One region of the Flavobacterium sp. C4GT6 genome, then DNA from elsewhere that is predicted to be linked to it. Evidence: riboswitches for the same ligand, from Rfam matches in the RefSeq annotation. Region 1 holds a riboswitch; the other holds the start of a gene.
What was found. A riboswitch is a leader RNA that binds a small molecule or an ion and turns the genes downstream of it on or off. The one in region 1 is predicted to bind cobalamin.

Region 1 (8,074 bases):
ACCAAAGGAATATACTTTCTTGTTTTTAAACGACTGGAACTGTCCGTAATGCGGATTGGTATCTGTCATTTCGTTAAGAGAGGTATAGCTGTTTGGTCCAATCCAATATTCGGCATTTTCGGCTTTATCCAGTACGGTTTCAAATGATAGGCTAAGGCTTCCTGTCCCATCTGTATCCTTCCAAAGATAGTCGGCATTAGCATCTTTTAAAAACTGTGCTACCCAGCTTCCTCCCTGTGGCAGGTTCCATTGATCCTGAAACATTGCACCTGCCATAACTGTAGGTTTTTCGGTAGTGTTTTGGGCTATTTTTTTAGCTTCATTATAATCTTTTACTATCTGTTTAAAAATAATATCGGCTTCTTTTTCCCTGCTGTAAAGTGCCCCGAAAAACTTAATCCATTCGGCTCTTCCCAGCGGGCTTTGCTCTGTCCAGTCACCATTGTATAAAACGGTTAGCCCACTGTTTTGCAGGGTGTTCATGGATTTGTTGTTGCTGCTTATACTAAAGCCCACAACAGCATCGGGGGAGAGGTCAATCATAATCTCTGTATTCAGCCTTTCATTCTGACCTACGTCTTTAACCAGTCCAGTATCAATACGTTTTCTGGTCTTTTCACTTGAAATAAAATCAGTACCGGGGTAGCCTACCAAAGTGTTTTCCACACCAAGCATTTCCAGTGCCGGTATATGTGTTGTTGAGGTTACCACAATTGACTGTAAAGGTACCTGTAACGTAGTATATTTTTTAAGACTATCGGGCACAACAGCATCTTTTTGCTGCATCACATAAGTGAAGGTTTCCGTAGCATCAGGCCACGGGTTAGTCACTTTTACTACAGTATAACCGTGATGTTTATATAGTTCCAGCCCTTTGGCGTAAACTATTGAATTTTCTACAGTTTCGGTAGTTTCTTCGTGTGCTTTTTCCTGTTTTTTACAGCCTGTTACTGTCAGTAATAAAAAAAGAAGAATAGGGTAGTGTAAGATTTTCATAACAAATATTAAGCTGCTGCAAATGTATAAATTTCAATATTAATCCTATATTTGCACCCAACTTTAGGTTATAGTGTGCCGGCCGCACACTGTATTAAAAGGGAATCAGGTGCAATACCTGAGCTGTTCCCGCAACTGTAAGCTATATCCCTTTCGGGAGGCTGTTGTTAACTGCGAGCCACTGCCTGTATAGGCGGGAAGGTAAACAACAGTACGCAAGCCAGGAGACCTGCCTTTAGTGTTAACAATTATCGAACCTTCGGGAAAAAAGGTTCTGGAAATTATGACATTTAACAGACTCATTTTTGTATTAACTCTTGTATTGTGCCACCAGTTATGGGCGCAACAGGATACTATTGTCCCTTTGAAAGAGCTGATAATATCAGACACGCAACTACGCGATTTCTCCAATACACAGCAGGTACTGGTGTTAAATGATTCGGTTATTGGGATCAATCAGGCATCGCTTACCTCATTTTTAAATTACAATACCACCATTTACTTTAAGGAAAACGGACTGGGTATGGTGTCGTCTCCGTCATTCAGGGGAACAACCGCTCAGCAAACCGCTGTGATATGGAACGGTATAAATATAAACTCTCAGTTAAACGGGCAAACCGACTTTAACGTAATAAATACCCGCGACTTTAATGCCATAGATGTAAGGGCAGGGGGCGGAAGCGTTATTTATGGTAGTAGCGCCATAGGGGGGAGTATTCACCTGAACAATGAACTTGAGTATAAAGAAAAATTCACTAACGAGCTTAGGGCAAACTACGGCAGCTTTAATACACTGGGGCTGCATTATGCAGGGACTATAGCTAGTGATAGGTTTAGTACATCGCTTAGCTTTACCCGAAACAGCTCTGACAACGACTATGATTACGTAGGTAAGGATGGACATAATCTTAACGGGCAGTATTATAACAACAGTGCTTCGGCTACTGTGGGTTATAAAATCAATCAAAAAAATGTCCTTATCTATTATAGCTACTTGTTTGAGGGGGAGAGGCATTTTTCACTCATATTTCCATCGGAAACAAGAACGAAGTATGATAATTTTGACACCAGGAACATGCTGGAGTGGACAGGCTATTATGGCAGGTTTACCTCAAAACTAAAGGCAGCTTACCTGAGTGAGAAGTACAAATACTTTGATAATATTTATAGAGACAGTTATACCTACGGAAAATCAGAATCCATAATAGGGAAGTACGACCTGCTCTTCCAGATTAACAGTAAGATGAAACTGAACTCGGTATTGAATTTTACCCAAACCAAAGGATATGGTTCCAGTCTTGAAGGTGCCGAAAGGCATATAGGTTCGGCAAGTGTACTGTTTAGTCATTCGGTTACTGGTAAATTAATGTATGAGACGGGTATAAGAAAAGAGGCTACAAATAATTATGAGAGTCCGTTTTTGTATTCGGCAGGAGCAAAATACCGTTTTTCCGATTTTTATATGCTAAGGGTAAACGGATCTAAAAACTTCAGGATACCTACCTTTCAGGATTTATACTGGCAGGGTAGCGGTAATACCGATTTGAAACCCGAAAGTTCAATACAGGGAGAAATAGGTAACGAGTTTACCATTAAAAATGCTAGCCTAAGCGTAACTGGCTATTATATAAAACTTAAGGATATGCTGCGCTGGCTGCCTACAGGTAGTGTGTGGCGACCACAAAATACCGATAGGGTTAAAACCTACGGTATAGAAACGGTATTTAAATACAACAGGGAGTTTAATGCACACAAACTGGGGCTTACCGCAGTGTATGGTTATACCCGTAGTGAGAACGAAGATACAGGCAATCAGCTTATTTATGTGCCTTACCACAAGGCATCGGGGGCATTGTCTTACGGGTATAAAAAACTTACTGCCTACTATCAGTTTTTATATACCGGAGAGGTGTTTACAAGATCGGACAACAACTCGAGGTACAATATAGATGCCTATACTACAGGTAACTTTGGTGCCGAATATACTTTTGGAAAAACGACTACTTATAAACTGGGAGCACAGGTGCTTAATATTTGGAATGCTGATTATGTTAGTGTAGACAGCAGGCAAATGCCAGGCAGAAACTTTAATTTTTATTTCACTTTAAAACTCTAACTTAAACTTAACAACTATTATGAAACTTAAGAATTCATTATTTGCCCTATTGGCCGGTTCTTTATTTTTTGTATCCTGTAGCAGTGACGACGATAACGTATCTGTTGCTTCGGGTGCTTATGAGAACGGAACTTTTGTACTAAACGAAGGTAACAGCAACCCGTCTACAGGTACTGTTTCTTTTATTGGTAACGACGGTACTGTAGAACAGGATATATTTACTGCTGTAAACCCTGATGCTCCTGCTATAGGTACTTACCTGCAGTCAATGTTTTTTAGTGATGATTATGCATTTATCATCTCTGGTCAGGCAAATAAAGTAACTGTAGTAAACAGAAATACTTTTGAGTTTGTTGCAAGTATCGAAACAGGTTTCAGTAACCCTCGTTATGGTGCGGTTATTAACGGTAAAGCTTATATCACTAACACATCTGATTATACAGATCCGGATGATTTCCTAACAGTGATTGATCTTACAAGCTTTACTACATCTACAGTAGAACTTAATAACTATGCTGAAAGGGTACTTACAGAAAACGGTAAGCTTTACATTGCTAACGGATACTACGGTAGCGGAACATCGGTAACTGTATTCAACCCGGCAAACAATACTGTTGAGGCAGTTATTGAACTTGGTGATTCTCCAAATTCATTTGATGAAGAAGATGGCGCTTTATATGTAATGGGTGATACTCAAATAAGCAGAATAAACCTTGCAAACAATACCGTTAGCGGTACTATTGAGCTTACTGCTGAGATGTCTGGTGCAAAAAATCTTACAATTTCTGATAATTCTATATACTATACTGTTGGAACCAGCGTTTATAGCTTACCTTTGAACTCAAATACATTACCTACAGAAGCTTTATTTAGCTATGAGTCAGATTCTCAATATGGTGCAATGTATGGGTTTAATGTAAGTGAAGGTAAGGTATACATTGCTGATGGCGGTGATTTTGCTTCAGACAGCGAGATTTATATTTACAGTACCGATGGTACATTAGTAAACACACACGTAGTAGGAGTTGGACCAAACAGTTTCTACTTTAACAATTAAATTACTAGCTAAAAATAAAGTAATTTTGTTTATGTTTAAAAGAAAGGCTTCCCTAGGGAAGCCTTTCGAATTTTATTATGGTAACTCTTTTATAAGATGACCTAAATTTTGCGGTACCTCTTCAATATACATTTCATCGCCAAATGGCTGCATGGTTTTAGATGTTTTAAATATTTTATGTTCCCTTGAAGGCTGTTGCGGCATCATTCTTCCGTTTGCTGTAATCTGGCCAATTGCAGTTGCCAGTAAAGGCTCACTTGGGTTTCCTATTTGGCCAAGGTTATCATAATCTTCAGGCATTTCAATATCAGGGTTAATGCCTTCTTCATAGTCGCCAAAGTTATTTTTGTTTACTATTTTAAGTACCAGTGGCTGCATAGCATAGCGATGGCTTGGGTCTACATCATTTTTAGAAAAATCAGCAGAATCATATAATGTAACCGATCCTGCATTTTTACCAATGGTAGTAGTACCTATCTGCACCACATCAATATAGGGTTTAAGGCAGTTAATTACCAGTTCGCTGGCAGAAGCCGTACTACCTGTTGTAAGTATATATACTTTATTAAGGTTAAGGTGATTAATGCCTGTTCCGTCGTTTAATGCTCCTGCAAAATTATTTACCAGTGCATTTGGGTTATTGTTTTCAAAGTAATCCTGTAGTTTAGGGTTCCATTGTTCTTTAGCCAGTAGCTGTCCCTCAAACTGCCCTGTAATCATACTGGCAAGATAGGTCGCTGTACGTACAGATCCGCCTCCGTTATAACGCAGGTCAAGTACTAGTTCGTTAACCCCCTGTGCGGCAAGATTACCAAAAGCAGTGTTCAGCTCGTTGTCATAGCTGCTAAAAAAACCATTGTACATAAGGTAACCAATAGTTTTTCCTCCCTCGTTATATACCACATCGGCAAAATAAACCGGGTCTTCACCATATTGAAACTTGGTAAGGCTAACCTCTTCACCGTTTGGGGTAATAGTTCCATCATTATAATCGGCAAGGTTTAGAGTATAAGTGTCGGCAGCTAAAAGCCCTCTATAGTTAGAAGGTGTAAGCGGAGTTCCGTTTACAGCATAAAATATATCACCACGCTGAATATCTTTAGTAGAGGCATCACTATCGGGTAATATATAACGCACATATCCAAATATGCTGGTTTGTGAAGCATCGGTATACACAAGTCCAAATTCCACACCGTTACTTTTAGCTACACCCTGTAGGGTAGCCTCCAGTACGTTATAGTCGGAAACCAAAACACTAAACCTATCACTTTTTGCAGGGTTTGTAGGGTCTACATACAAAAGGCTGTTAAAAAGGGCTTCGGGACTGGAGTAGCTTTGTAAAAAGGCATTTAGTTCTCCCTGGTTACCAAATCTGTTGTCTGCAAGGTTTGGAATTTCCGGTTGCCACAAATAATACAGGTTAAGTCCTTTCCATATAAAATCGTTTACCGGAACGGCATTATCGTCCATATCTTCACAGCTTTGCAGGGCAAAAGCAGAAATGAGCAGTAAGCAAATGGCAATACTTATCTTTTTCATGTATAGCAGTTTTAAGTATAAAACGTAAATTTAATATTTTTAATATTATTTGTAACAAAAAACAGGGGTATTCGTCTTCCTATTATAAAACCGCAAACAACGATAGCAAATTATTATGAATCAAACGGAGTTCGTAAATATTATTACTCCTTTTAAAGACCGTGTTTTCAGGCTGGCAAAACGGCTGTTAGTTAGTAACGAAGAAGCCGAAGATGCCACTCAGGAAGTTTTGGTAAGATTATGGAAAAACAAGGCTAAGTTGGATAACTATTCGAGTGTGGAAGCCCTGGCCATGACCATAACAAAAAACTACTGCCTGGATCAGTTAAAGTCTAAAAGGGCTACCGAGCTTCGGTTAGTACACTCCAACTACAGTGATCGTGAACCGGGACTGCAAAAGCAAACCGAAGACCGTGATACCTGGCAGTGGGCAGAAAAAATAATGAATACGCTCCCCGAGCAGCAGCGGCTTATTTTGCAAATGCGGGATGTAGAGCAATACGAATTTGAAGAGATTGCCAAAATAATGGAAATGAACGAAACAGCAGTGAGGGTAGCCTTATCCCGTGCCAGGAAAGCACTGAGGGACGAATTAACAAAAATGCACAATTATGGAATTAAGAGAAATTGAAATACTTATAGATAAATACTTTGACGCAGAAACCAGTATTGCTGAAGAAAACCAGCTTAAGATGTACTTTTCTTCACACGATGTGGCGCCTCATCTGGAGCAATACAGGTCAATGTTTGGGTATTTTGCCCATGAGAAAAACCAGCGCTTTGAAAAAACGATACCATTAAAAACCAGAAAACGAAATGTTGCATGGCTATCGGTTGCTGCAAGCGTGGTGATTTTATTTGGGGTGTTTACCTTTATTGACAGGCAGCCTAATGATAATGACCTTGGTACCTTTGATGATCCCGAAGTGGCTTTAAGGGAAACACAAAAGGCATTAAACTTACTGTCGCAAAATGTAAATAAAGGGGCAAGCACTATAGGGTATCTCGAAGAGTATGAATCATCAAGAAAAACAATCTTTAAAAAGTAAAAAATGAAAAAGCTTATAGTAACCTTAGTAGTAATGCTGGTACCGGTGTTGTTTTATGCACAGGGAGCATTTGATAAATTTGACGACGTAGACGGTATAGATGTTATTGTTGTTGATAAAAGTATGATAGACCTTGCCGGAGAAATGAAAGTAGGTAAGGATGAACAGGATCTGGTAACTAAATTTACCGAAGGGCTTGATAACCTGAAAGTATACAGTACCGAAGTGAAAAAGTATAAAAAACAACTTAAAGCTGCGGTAAAAGATTATCTTAGGGATAATAACATGAAAACGCTGATAAGCGTAAAAGACGACGGCGAGGAAGTAAAAGTGTATGCTAAACAAACATCTTCAGATACTTTAGATGAAGTACTCGTATTTGTTGACGGCGGTGATGGTGATGAGACATTAGTTGTTACCTTTACCGGCAAAGTAAAATTGTAATAAAGTACCATAAACTTAATATATTACCACAAAATGAAAAAGCTGATTATAACCTTTGTATTAGTGCTAATGCCTACTTTGTTCTTCGCACAGTCAATGTTTGACAAGTTTGAGGATGAAGATGAGATAGTATCTATATTGGTTAATAAAAAAATGTTTGAACTTATGAGTGAGGTGAAAGCCGACTCAAGTGATCCGAATACCAAACAGCTTTTCAGTCTTATAAAAAGACTGGATAACCTAAAGGTATTCACTACCGAAAATGCTAAGTTCAAAGGAGAAATGAAAAAAACAGTGGATGCTTACCTTAAAAAATATCCGTTAGAAGAACTAATGCGTATTAGCGAAGGCGGGCAAACCATTAAGATTTATGTAAAAACCGGAGCAACAGCATCTGAAGTTAAAGAACTGCTTATGTTTATCAACGGCGGAGAAGGTGATGATACCGTTTTAATGTCGCTTACAGGTACTTTTGATCTTAAGGAAATATCTTTCCTTACCGATTATATGAAGATACCGGGAGGTGATAAACTAAAAAAAGCTTCAGGTAAAAAATAAAAATCATGAAAACCATTCATTATCTTTTCGGGATCATGCTTGCCCTTATGCTAAGCTTAGTGTCTTGCGATTCGGGTCCGTCATTACAAAAATACTTTGTTGAAAAATCAGAGTCTCAGGATTTCCTTGCCTTTGATTTAGGGACCAGTATTATAAAAGGGGATAAATTTGATTTATCACAAAAGGAGACAAAAGCGCTCGATGCAGTTAAAAAACTCAATATCCTGATTTTTAAAAGCGGGAATGAGAACGACCAACTGTATACAGCCGAAGCTAAAAATGTAAAAGGACTGCTTAAAACAGGAGGCTATGAGG
Region 2 (8,074 bases), on a different contig from region 1:
TTGTTTTTATAAATATAACAAAAACAATTGGTTAAAGAGGTCATTCGTAAACAATAGCACCTTTTAGCATGTCTGCAAATACCTGCCAGTCTGCAGTCTCGGGGCTTCTGTCCTGTTTAGTGTTTTTATAATACTTAGGTATATCATCAGCGTAAGCAGACAGTGCTTCCAAAAAAGATTCGAGGGTGTTATTCTCCCAATCTTCCGGTTTTGAGGCGTAGTATTTATGCAGAAGTTTTAAAAACTCAACAAAATCTTTCCTACTTGTAATCTGTTTACTATAGAGTTCATCTGTCATCTGTTAATTATCCTATTTTAATAGTCTTTACTGCTGCTTCAAACTCTTTAGAGCGGTCTTTTCCGTTTATCTCATCGGTAAAATTAAGATGGAAAACATAATTGTTATAAGGTATTACATAAGTAAAACTGCGTATAGTTGTAGTTTTTCCGTTTACCATCATGGAGTAGGTAGCTACATAGCCTATACTTTTAATACCCGCAATTTTTACCTCTTTAGGTTTTTTAACCAGTTTATAGTCAGGTTGGAATTTCTTCTGTATTTTAACATTGTTCTCGGTAGCTTTCAGCAGTACTTTAAAATCTTTTTCATAATTACTGGCTACATTAAACTGCATTTTAGGGATGTAATTACCACCTTCTTTTATCGTTTCCCTATCATAAAACAGGGTAAGGAAAACCGAGTTACTGTCATCCAGTATTTTTTTACGTTCGGTTTTGCTAAGCTCAATTTCGGCAGGGAATCCGTTACGGTTATCTTCCCACCAGGTTTGTGGTATTTCGATAGTAATACCAAAACCTTTGTTATGATATATTTTTTGGGCAAAAGCCGAACTAAGGCATAAAAAAATAAGAGAGGCAGTAAATATCTTTTTCATCATAATGTTTTATAAAACAAACATAAACAAAAAAGGCATCCAATGGAAGGATGCCTTTTAATTAAAGTATTTTTACAGGGACTTTATTTTCATCTATAGCGACAAAAGTAAACTCGCCGTTTACTGCTTTTTCCCTTGTATTTTCATACATCTGTTCTACATAAATCTCTACACGTACTTTAAGACTGGTAGTTCCTACATAGGTAACCTTACCAATAAGCTCAACTATAGTACCTGCAGGAATGGGTTTCTTGAAATCAATACGATCACTACTTACTGTTACCATACGCTGACGACTGTAGCGGGTAGCTGTTATAAAAGCAACCTCGTCCATAAGGTGCATGGCGGTACCTCCAAAAAGAGTATCATAGTGATTTGTTGTGTTTGGAAAAACCGCTTTAAAGATTCGGGTTTCCGATAGTTTTATTCTTACTTCAGATGTCATATTTATGATGGTTATTTATTGTGGAATCAAATCGCAAAACCAGTATCCGGTTTTTGTACTGTGGTTGTTATATTCTCTGTAAATCGTTTCACCAATGGTAAAATCTACAGGTTTTTTAAAGTAGGGAGCATCAAAGCAAAAAGTATGGAACTCTCCGTTCTCACCGCAGGGGTCAACATCATCGGGTAGTTCATTTATAAAATCGTGATCTATAATTCGACCTACAAATGATTTATCCAGTTTTGTACCGTTAACACAAACCGTTATGGTTTTAAAACCCAGGTCTATAAACTCCTTTAATAGTTTTTTAGTGTCTTTTTTCCATAAAGGGAAAACTGCTTTTATACCATAAGGTTCCAGTTGTTTTTCCCTGTATACCTTAAGGTCTTCCAAAAAAATATCACCAAAAGCAGCGGTAGTGTATCCTTCATCTATAAGTTCCTGAACCTTATTTTTCATAATGGTTTCATACTCCTCATTGGTAGGTTGAAGCGGAAGCTCTATAGTCGTACCTAGTATCCCTATGGCTTCAATTTGCTGTAGCAAGAGTTCTTTACGTAATCCATGCATACTAACACGATCATAGTGAGAGTTTACAGATGTAAGCAGACAGTCTACACTATAGTTACTGTCATTTAACAGATAATGAAGAGCAAGTGCACTGTCCTTACCGCTACTCCAGTTAAAATACGTTTTTTGTGTGTTCTCCGGCACGTGTATATTTTTTAAGCTTTTACGGAGATAAAATGAAGACACAGTAGTTACAGTCCAAAAAGGAGTACAATTACCGGACATCACTTTAACCGCGAAAGCATAGTCATTATTTAGTAAGGCAGGTCTCCTGGCTTGTACATTTTATCGCCCTTCCCGCTAAATATAGCAGTGGTTTATTACGATAAAACTGTTTTGTACTTTACAGTTGCGCGACAGCCCGTGATTTCCACACGATTCCCTATTAATTTGCGTTAAGCAAAACCTTTTGGCAAATATAAAATAAAAAGGCATCCTTTTCAGGATGCCTTGTAAAATATTGTAAATTGGCATTATTGCCACATTTCGGCTACTTCATTTTTTAGGTAAGCTACAGCTATGCTGCTAGGGCTTTGCGTGTCAAACAAATCGGTAAGTATAACTTCTCTTAGTTTGTTTGCAGTATCTACCTTTTCACTCATGTTGGTTTTACGAATCATTTGGATAGTAGCATTTTTAGCAGTAGTGATAATATCCCAACTTTCGGCAGAAACATAAATTTGTTGTGTAAGGTTATGCTCGTATTCCTGCTCAATTTGTGCAATTACATATTCTTCATAATCATGTTTGTTTGATGATTGCGGAGCAATTCTTACAAGTAGTTTTGAAGGATTTATCCTTTCAAGGAAAAGTACTAATCTTTCATATGCCTGTAGTCGTAATGGCATAGCATTTTTTTGTGCTTCTTTGTGAATAAGGTATCGGCGGCGACTTTCTTCGTTTTTGCGTTGTGCATCAAAAAAATAGTAGGCAACAAGTCCTACTATTATTGAAGGTAGCGTATATGCCAGTATTTCAATAAATTTTGTAATATCCATGTTTAGTAATAGTTTGGTGTAATAGACTAACGTAGTTTGTTGATATAAAATTGTGAAAGGCGAAAATAATTAAATACTTTTTGTAAGATAAAATTATTGTGAATAATTTTTAACAAAACACAACTACTGAAACTATAATTAGGGTTTATTTCCCCACTAAAAATAACTATTTTTGCTTTTTTGGAAGTTATGACGGAAATTGAAAAGTATATAAGCCAGTTAAATGAAGCGCAAAGGGCTCCGGTTTTGCAAAAAGACGGACCTATGATTGTAATTGCAGGTGCAGGATCGGGTAAGACAAGGGTACTTACACTGCGTATTGCTTACCTTATGAGTCAGGGGGTGGATGCCTTTAATATTTTGGCACTTACCTTTACTAATAAGGCTGCGCGTGAAATGAAAAACCGTATTGCGGGTATTGTGGGTAACTCTGAGGCTAAAAACCTTTGGATGGGAACATTCCACTCTATATTTGCCAAAATACTCCGTTTTGAGGCCGATAAGCTTGGGTATCCGTCAAACTTTAGTATTTACGACAGTCAGGATAGTGTGCGCCTTATTTCGTCTATCATTAAGGAAATGCAACTGGATAAGGATGTATACAAGCCAAAACAGGTATTAAGCCGTATTTCCAACTACAAGAATAACCTTATTACGGTTAAGGCTTATTATAACAATCCTGAATTGCAGGAAGCCGATGCCATGTCCAAAAAACCAAGAATGGGTGAGGTATACGAGCAGTATGTAGAGCGTTGCTTTAAGGCCGGAGCAATGGACTTTGATGACCTTTTGCTTCGTACAAATGAGCTTCTAAATCGTTTTCCTGATGTACTTATGAAATATCAGGATCGTTTCCGTTACATACTGGTAGATGAGTATCAGGATACCAATCACTCGCAGTACCTTATTGTAAGAGCACTGTCTGACAGGTTCCAGAATATTTGTGTTGTAGGGGATGATGCACAGAGTATTTACGCCTTTCGGGGAGCAAATATTAATAACATCCTTAACTTCCAAAAGGATTACGATAACGTACAAACGTACCGACTGGAGCAAAATTACCGTTCGTCACGAAACATTGTGGAAGCGGCTAACTCCATTATAGATAAAAATAAAACCAAGCTTGATAAGGTTGTATGGACAGCCAATGAGGACGGACCAAAAATTAAGGTACACCGCAGCCTAACCGATAGTGAGGAAGGGCGTTTTGTAGCGAGTACCATTTTTGAGCAAAAAATGCAGAACCAGCTTCCTAACGGAAACTTTGCTGTACTGTACCGCACCAATGCACAGTCACGTTCTATTGAGGACGCTTTAAGGAAACGTGATATCCCGTACAGGATTTATGGTGGACTTTCTTTTTACCAAAGAAAAGAGATCAAAGACGTTTTGGCTTACCTAAGGCTTGTTATTAACCCTAAGGATGAAGAAGCTCTTGTAAGGGTAATTAACTATCCGGCAAGGGGTATAGGCGGTACTACAATAGAAAAACTTACTGTAGCGGCAAACCATTACAAACGCTCCATTTTTGAGGTAATGGAGAATATCGATAGGATTGACCTAAGACTTAATTCGGGTACAAGGAACAAAATTCAGGATTTTGTTACCATGGTAAAAAGCTTTCAGGTTATTAACGACAGTCATGATGCCTTTTACCTCACCGAGCATGTTACCAAGAAAACCGGACTTATACAGGAGCTGAAAAAGGATGCAACACCTGAAGGTATAGCCCGTATAGAGAATATAGAAGAGTTACTAAACGGTATTAAAGACTTTATTGAAGGTCAAAAAGAGGTAGACGGTGCAAGAGGAGCATTATCTGAATTTCTTGAAGATGTTGCTCTGGCTACCGATATGGATAAAGATACCGGAGATGATGACAGGGTAGCACTTATGACCATTCACCTTGCAAAAGGACTTGAGTTCCCACATGTATTTATTGTAGGTATGGAGGAAGATCTTTTTCCAAGTGCCATGAGTATGAATACCCGTAGTGAACTGGAAGAGGAGCGAAGGCTGTTTTATGTGGCGCTAACACGTGCAGAACATCAGGCTTACCTTACTTATGCACAGTCAAGGTACCGTTGGGGTAAACTGGTTGATAGTGAACCGTCGCGCTTTATAGAAGAGATTACAGGTGTTTTCCTTGAATACCTTACTCCGGTAGAAACGAACTATCGTTATAAACCAATGATCAATAACGATGTTTTTGGTGATGTAGATAAATCAAAACTAAGGCAATCTAAACCTAAAAGTGGTATTCCGCCTAAATGGGTTACCGATAATGATCCTAAGCCGGATATGCCAATACGCAGGCTTAAACCTATGGCTGGCGGATCGATCCCCGCATCATCAGGACCTGCAATGCCTGATAGTAAGCTTAATATTGGTAACGTGGTAATGCACGAACGTTTTGGTAAAGGACAGGTACTTAACCTTGAAGGTGTAGGAGCTGATAAAAAGGCTGAAATAAAGTTTGAGGTAGGAGGAATTAAAAAGCTGTTACTTCGCTTTGCTAAGCTCGATGTTATAGGCTAAAGCTTTACGTTTAAATTAACGCTAATAATAAATAGCTTTCGTAACTTTAAGCTTGCAAAAACCGAAAACAGACTACAACATGGCACAATTCATAAAAATATACCCTGAAAATCCCAATGAAAGGGAAATAGAAAAAGTGGTTAAGATATTGCGTAATGGGGGAATTATAATTTATCCTACCGATACCGTTTACGGATTAGGCTGTGATATAACCAACAGTAAAGCACTTGAGCGAATTGCCCGTATAAAGGGTATTAAACTGGATAAGGCGAACTTTTCCTTCGTTTGTAGTGATTTGAGTAACCTATCAGATTATGTGAAGCAGATTGATACAAGTACTTTTAAAATACTGAAACGATCATTACCGGGACCTTATACATTTATCCTTCCGGGCAATAATAATTTACCAAAAGAGTTTAAAAAGAAGAATACGGTAGGTATACGTGTGCCTGATAATAACATAGCGCTGGATATTGTAAGAGCTTTGGGTAATCCTATAGTTTCTACCTCCATACATGACGAGGATGAGATTTTAGAATACTCAACCGATCCTGAGCTTATTTTTGAGAAATGGCAAAATCAGGTAGATGCCGTTATTGATGGTGGATATGGTGATAATGTAGCCTCTACAATTGTAGACCTTTCAGGAGATGAACCGGTAGTTGTAAGGGAAGGAAAAGGAGATCCTGATATATTTTAATTAGATATCAATATAAATAATGAAAGCTGTCCAAAAGGACAGCTTTCTGTTTTTAATGGAATAATAATTTGTCTGGCTAGTTTGTTGCCGGATCGATATTTTTGGCAGCATCATCGCTTCTGTGTTTAAGTCTGTCAGCAATTTCGCCACCTTTGTGCACCACTTCATCAAATTTTTTGCGGGCACTTTCTTTTACATTGTTGTATTTGTCTTTAAGGTCATTACCTAACGACTCAGCTTTTTCACATGCTCCGTCAAGATATCCTTTTCTTTTGCATATAACTCCTACTACCGCAAGGGCTGCTACTCCGGCAGCAATTCCTAAAACTAATTTTTTGTTACTCATAGCTGTTTATTTTTATGATTAATAAATAATTTATTCTTTACTATTGGTTTTGTTTTCCTGCTTCTTTTCATTCTCAGGAGTAAGCCGGCTTCCTTTTGTCACGTCCTTCTCATCCCATTGCCCTAAGTTACTCCCTCTGTTTTTTTGAGGTATTGGCTTAGGTTCCTGATTAGGAACCATATTATTAGGAAGCGGATCCTGATCTGGTTTTCTGTTTGGATTGTTCATAATCAATTAGGTTTTAAAAGCACTTACAAGTTACTTATTATCAATCACAAAGTGTATTAATAATGTCTTAAAAGAGTACTAATAATGAACAGTTTAACGTTTCATTATAGATTTTGAAAAACTGTTTAAAAACCTAAATAATAGTACATGAAAATATAATGCAGATAATAATGTGAGGCTCGTCGAAAGGTATTGCCCCACAAAGGATTAGCACCTGCTGTAAGGTGCTTTATAATAAAGTGATTGTATAGTGAAACTATACAAAAAGAGGATACTCGTGTTCATCATCATAGATGTCGTTCTCTTCTTCATCAAGTTCCCTTTGCGCTATAAAATTATAGACTCTTATAAGTCCAAATCCTGCTAGCATGGCCAGGAAAAATTTCATCATGTTCATCTTCTCTTGTTTTAATCGGTTAACTTTAATCATTACGCTTTTTTAGTTTATTATTTTGATTTTCTTCTTCGTGCCTTGAAATTACTAATAATAAACCGAACGCTGGCTCCATTTAATAAAACTTTAATACTTAAGGGCTTATTTAGCATTAAATTAGTTTTTTCGTAAAGTTAGATATACTTAACCATAGTGATTTTATCAATTGGTTTACCTTCCCTAAAAAAGTCTTTTATAAGTCCGCAATGCTCAAAACCAAATTATGGTATTATTGATTTATCGGATAAAACATTTTCTGATAAATTGGTATTACTATGTTCTAAATTTTCTAGTAATTTGTTTTTTATTAAGTTATATATGGATATAGATATTTTTTGTTTGGATAATACTGAATATGCAGAATTTGATGCTGTTAACAGAGGTTATAGAGGAGATATTTATGTTAGAATAAACGAATATTATTATAACCTAAATGTTTACGACATAGTTCGCCTGCAACAAGACTTTGAGCTTGAGCTTGAAGAATATGGAGTGTATACCCCAGATCCAAATTTAGTTCTTGTAAAAGAAGTTAATAATACAAATATCAAAGAGATTGTAAATCACTTAATTAAAAGTGGTTATTTTAACGAAATACAGCGCGTTAGTTCTAAAACATTAAAGCATTTAAACCTGCTAAAATTAGAATCAAAGTAATGTTGTAATAATTCGTTATACAACATTAACATCTTAATAATGAGTTTCCCTATAAAATTCGTAGTAATACTTGAACTAAAAGATAAATAGGGGTAAATAAACCTCAAACATTTTATTATATTTGTTGCTCTATAAATAAAAAAACAAACAATACGAACCTATGAAATTACTAGAAGGAAAAACGGCTATTATTACCGGAGCGAGTAGAGGTATTGGCCGTGGTATTGCCCAGGTTTTTGCTAAACATGGTGCTAATGTTGCTT

Region 2: it holds a riboswitch for cobalamin, as region 1 does, so the genes downstream of both, V3Z67_RS02060 (ATP-binding protein) here and V3Z67_RS15090 (TonB-dependent receptor plug domain-containing protein) in region 1, are expected to answer to the same signal.

The regions. Positions count from the first base shown of each region.
Region 1 is NZ_JAZGZU010000015.1:45,570-53,643, forward strand. Features, by position in the region: gene V3Z67_RS15085 (ABC transporter substrate-binding protein) at 1-996, opposite strand, end outside; cobalamin riboswitch at 1,045-1,247, shown strand; gene V3Z67_RS15090 (TonB-dependent receptor plug domain-containing protein) at 1,280-3,112, shown strand; gene V3Z67_RS15095 (YncE family protein) at 3,132-4,169, shown strand; gene V3Z67_RS15100 (S41 family peptidase) at 4,245-5,708, opposite strand; gene V3Z67_RS15105 (RNA polymerase sigma factor) at 5,824-6,339, shown strand; gene V3Z67_RS15110 (hypothetical protein) at 6,320-6,757, shown strand; gene V3Z67_RS15115 (DUF4252 domain-containing protein) at 6,761-7,201, shown strand; gene V3Z67_RS15120 (DUF4252 domain-containing protein) at 7,235-7,759, shown strand; gene V3Z67_RS15125 (DUF4252 domain-containing protein) at 7,765-8,074, shown strand, end outside.
Region 2 is NZ_JAZGZU010000001.1:442,563-450,636, reverse strand. Features, by position in the region: gene V3Z67_RS02075 (DUF7660 family protein) at 41-298, opposite strand; gene V3Z67_RS02070 (hypothetical protein) at 306-899, opposite strand; gene V3Z67_RS02065 (acyl-CoA thioesterase) at 958-1,341, opposite strand; gene V3Z67_RS02060 (ATP-binding protein) at 1,357-2,055, opposite strand; cobalamin riboswitch at 2,156-2,336, opposite strand; gene V3Z67_RS02055 (DUF7935 family protein) at 2,385-2,909, opposite strand; gene V3Z67_RS02050 (ATP-dependent helicase) at 3,099-5,447, shown strand; gene V3Z67_RS02045 (L-threonylcarbamoyladenylate synthase) at 5,527-6,147, shown strand; gene V3Z67_RS02040 (hypothetical protein) at 6,224-6,493, opposite strand; gene V3Z67_RS02035 (hypothetical protein) at 6,524-6,721, opposite strand; gene V3Z67_RS02030 (hypothetical protein) at 7,473-7,811, shown strand; gene fabG (3-oxoacyl-[acyl-carrier-protein] reductase) at 7,972-8,074, shown strand, end outside.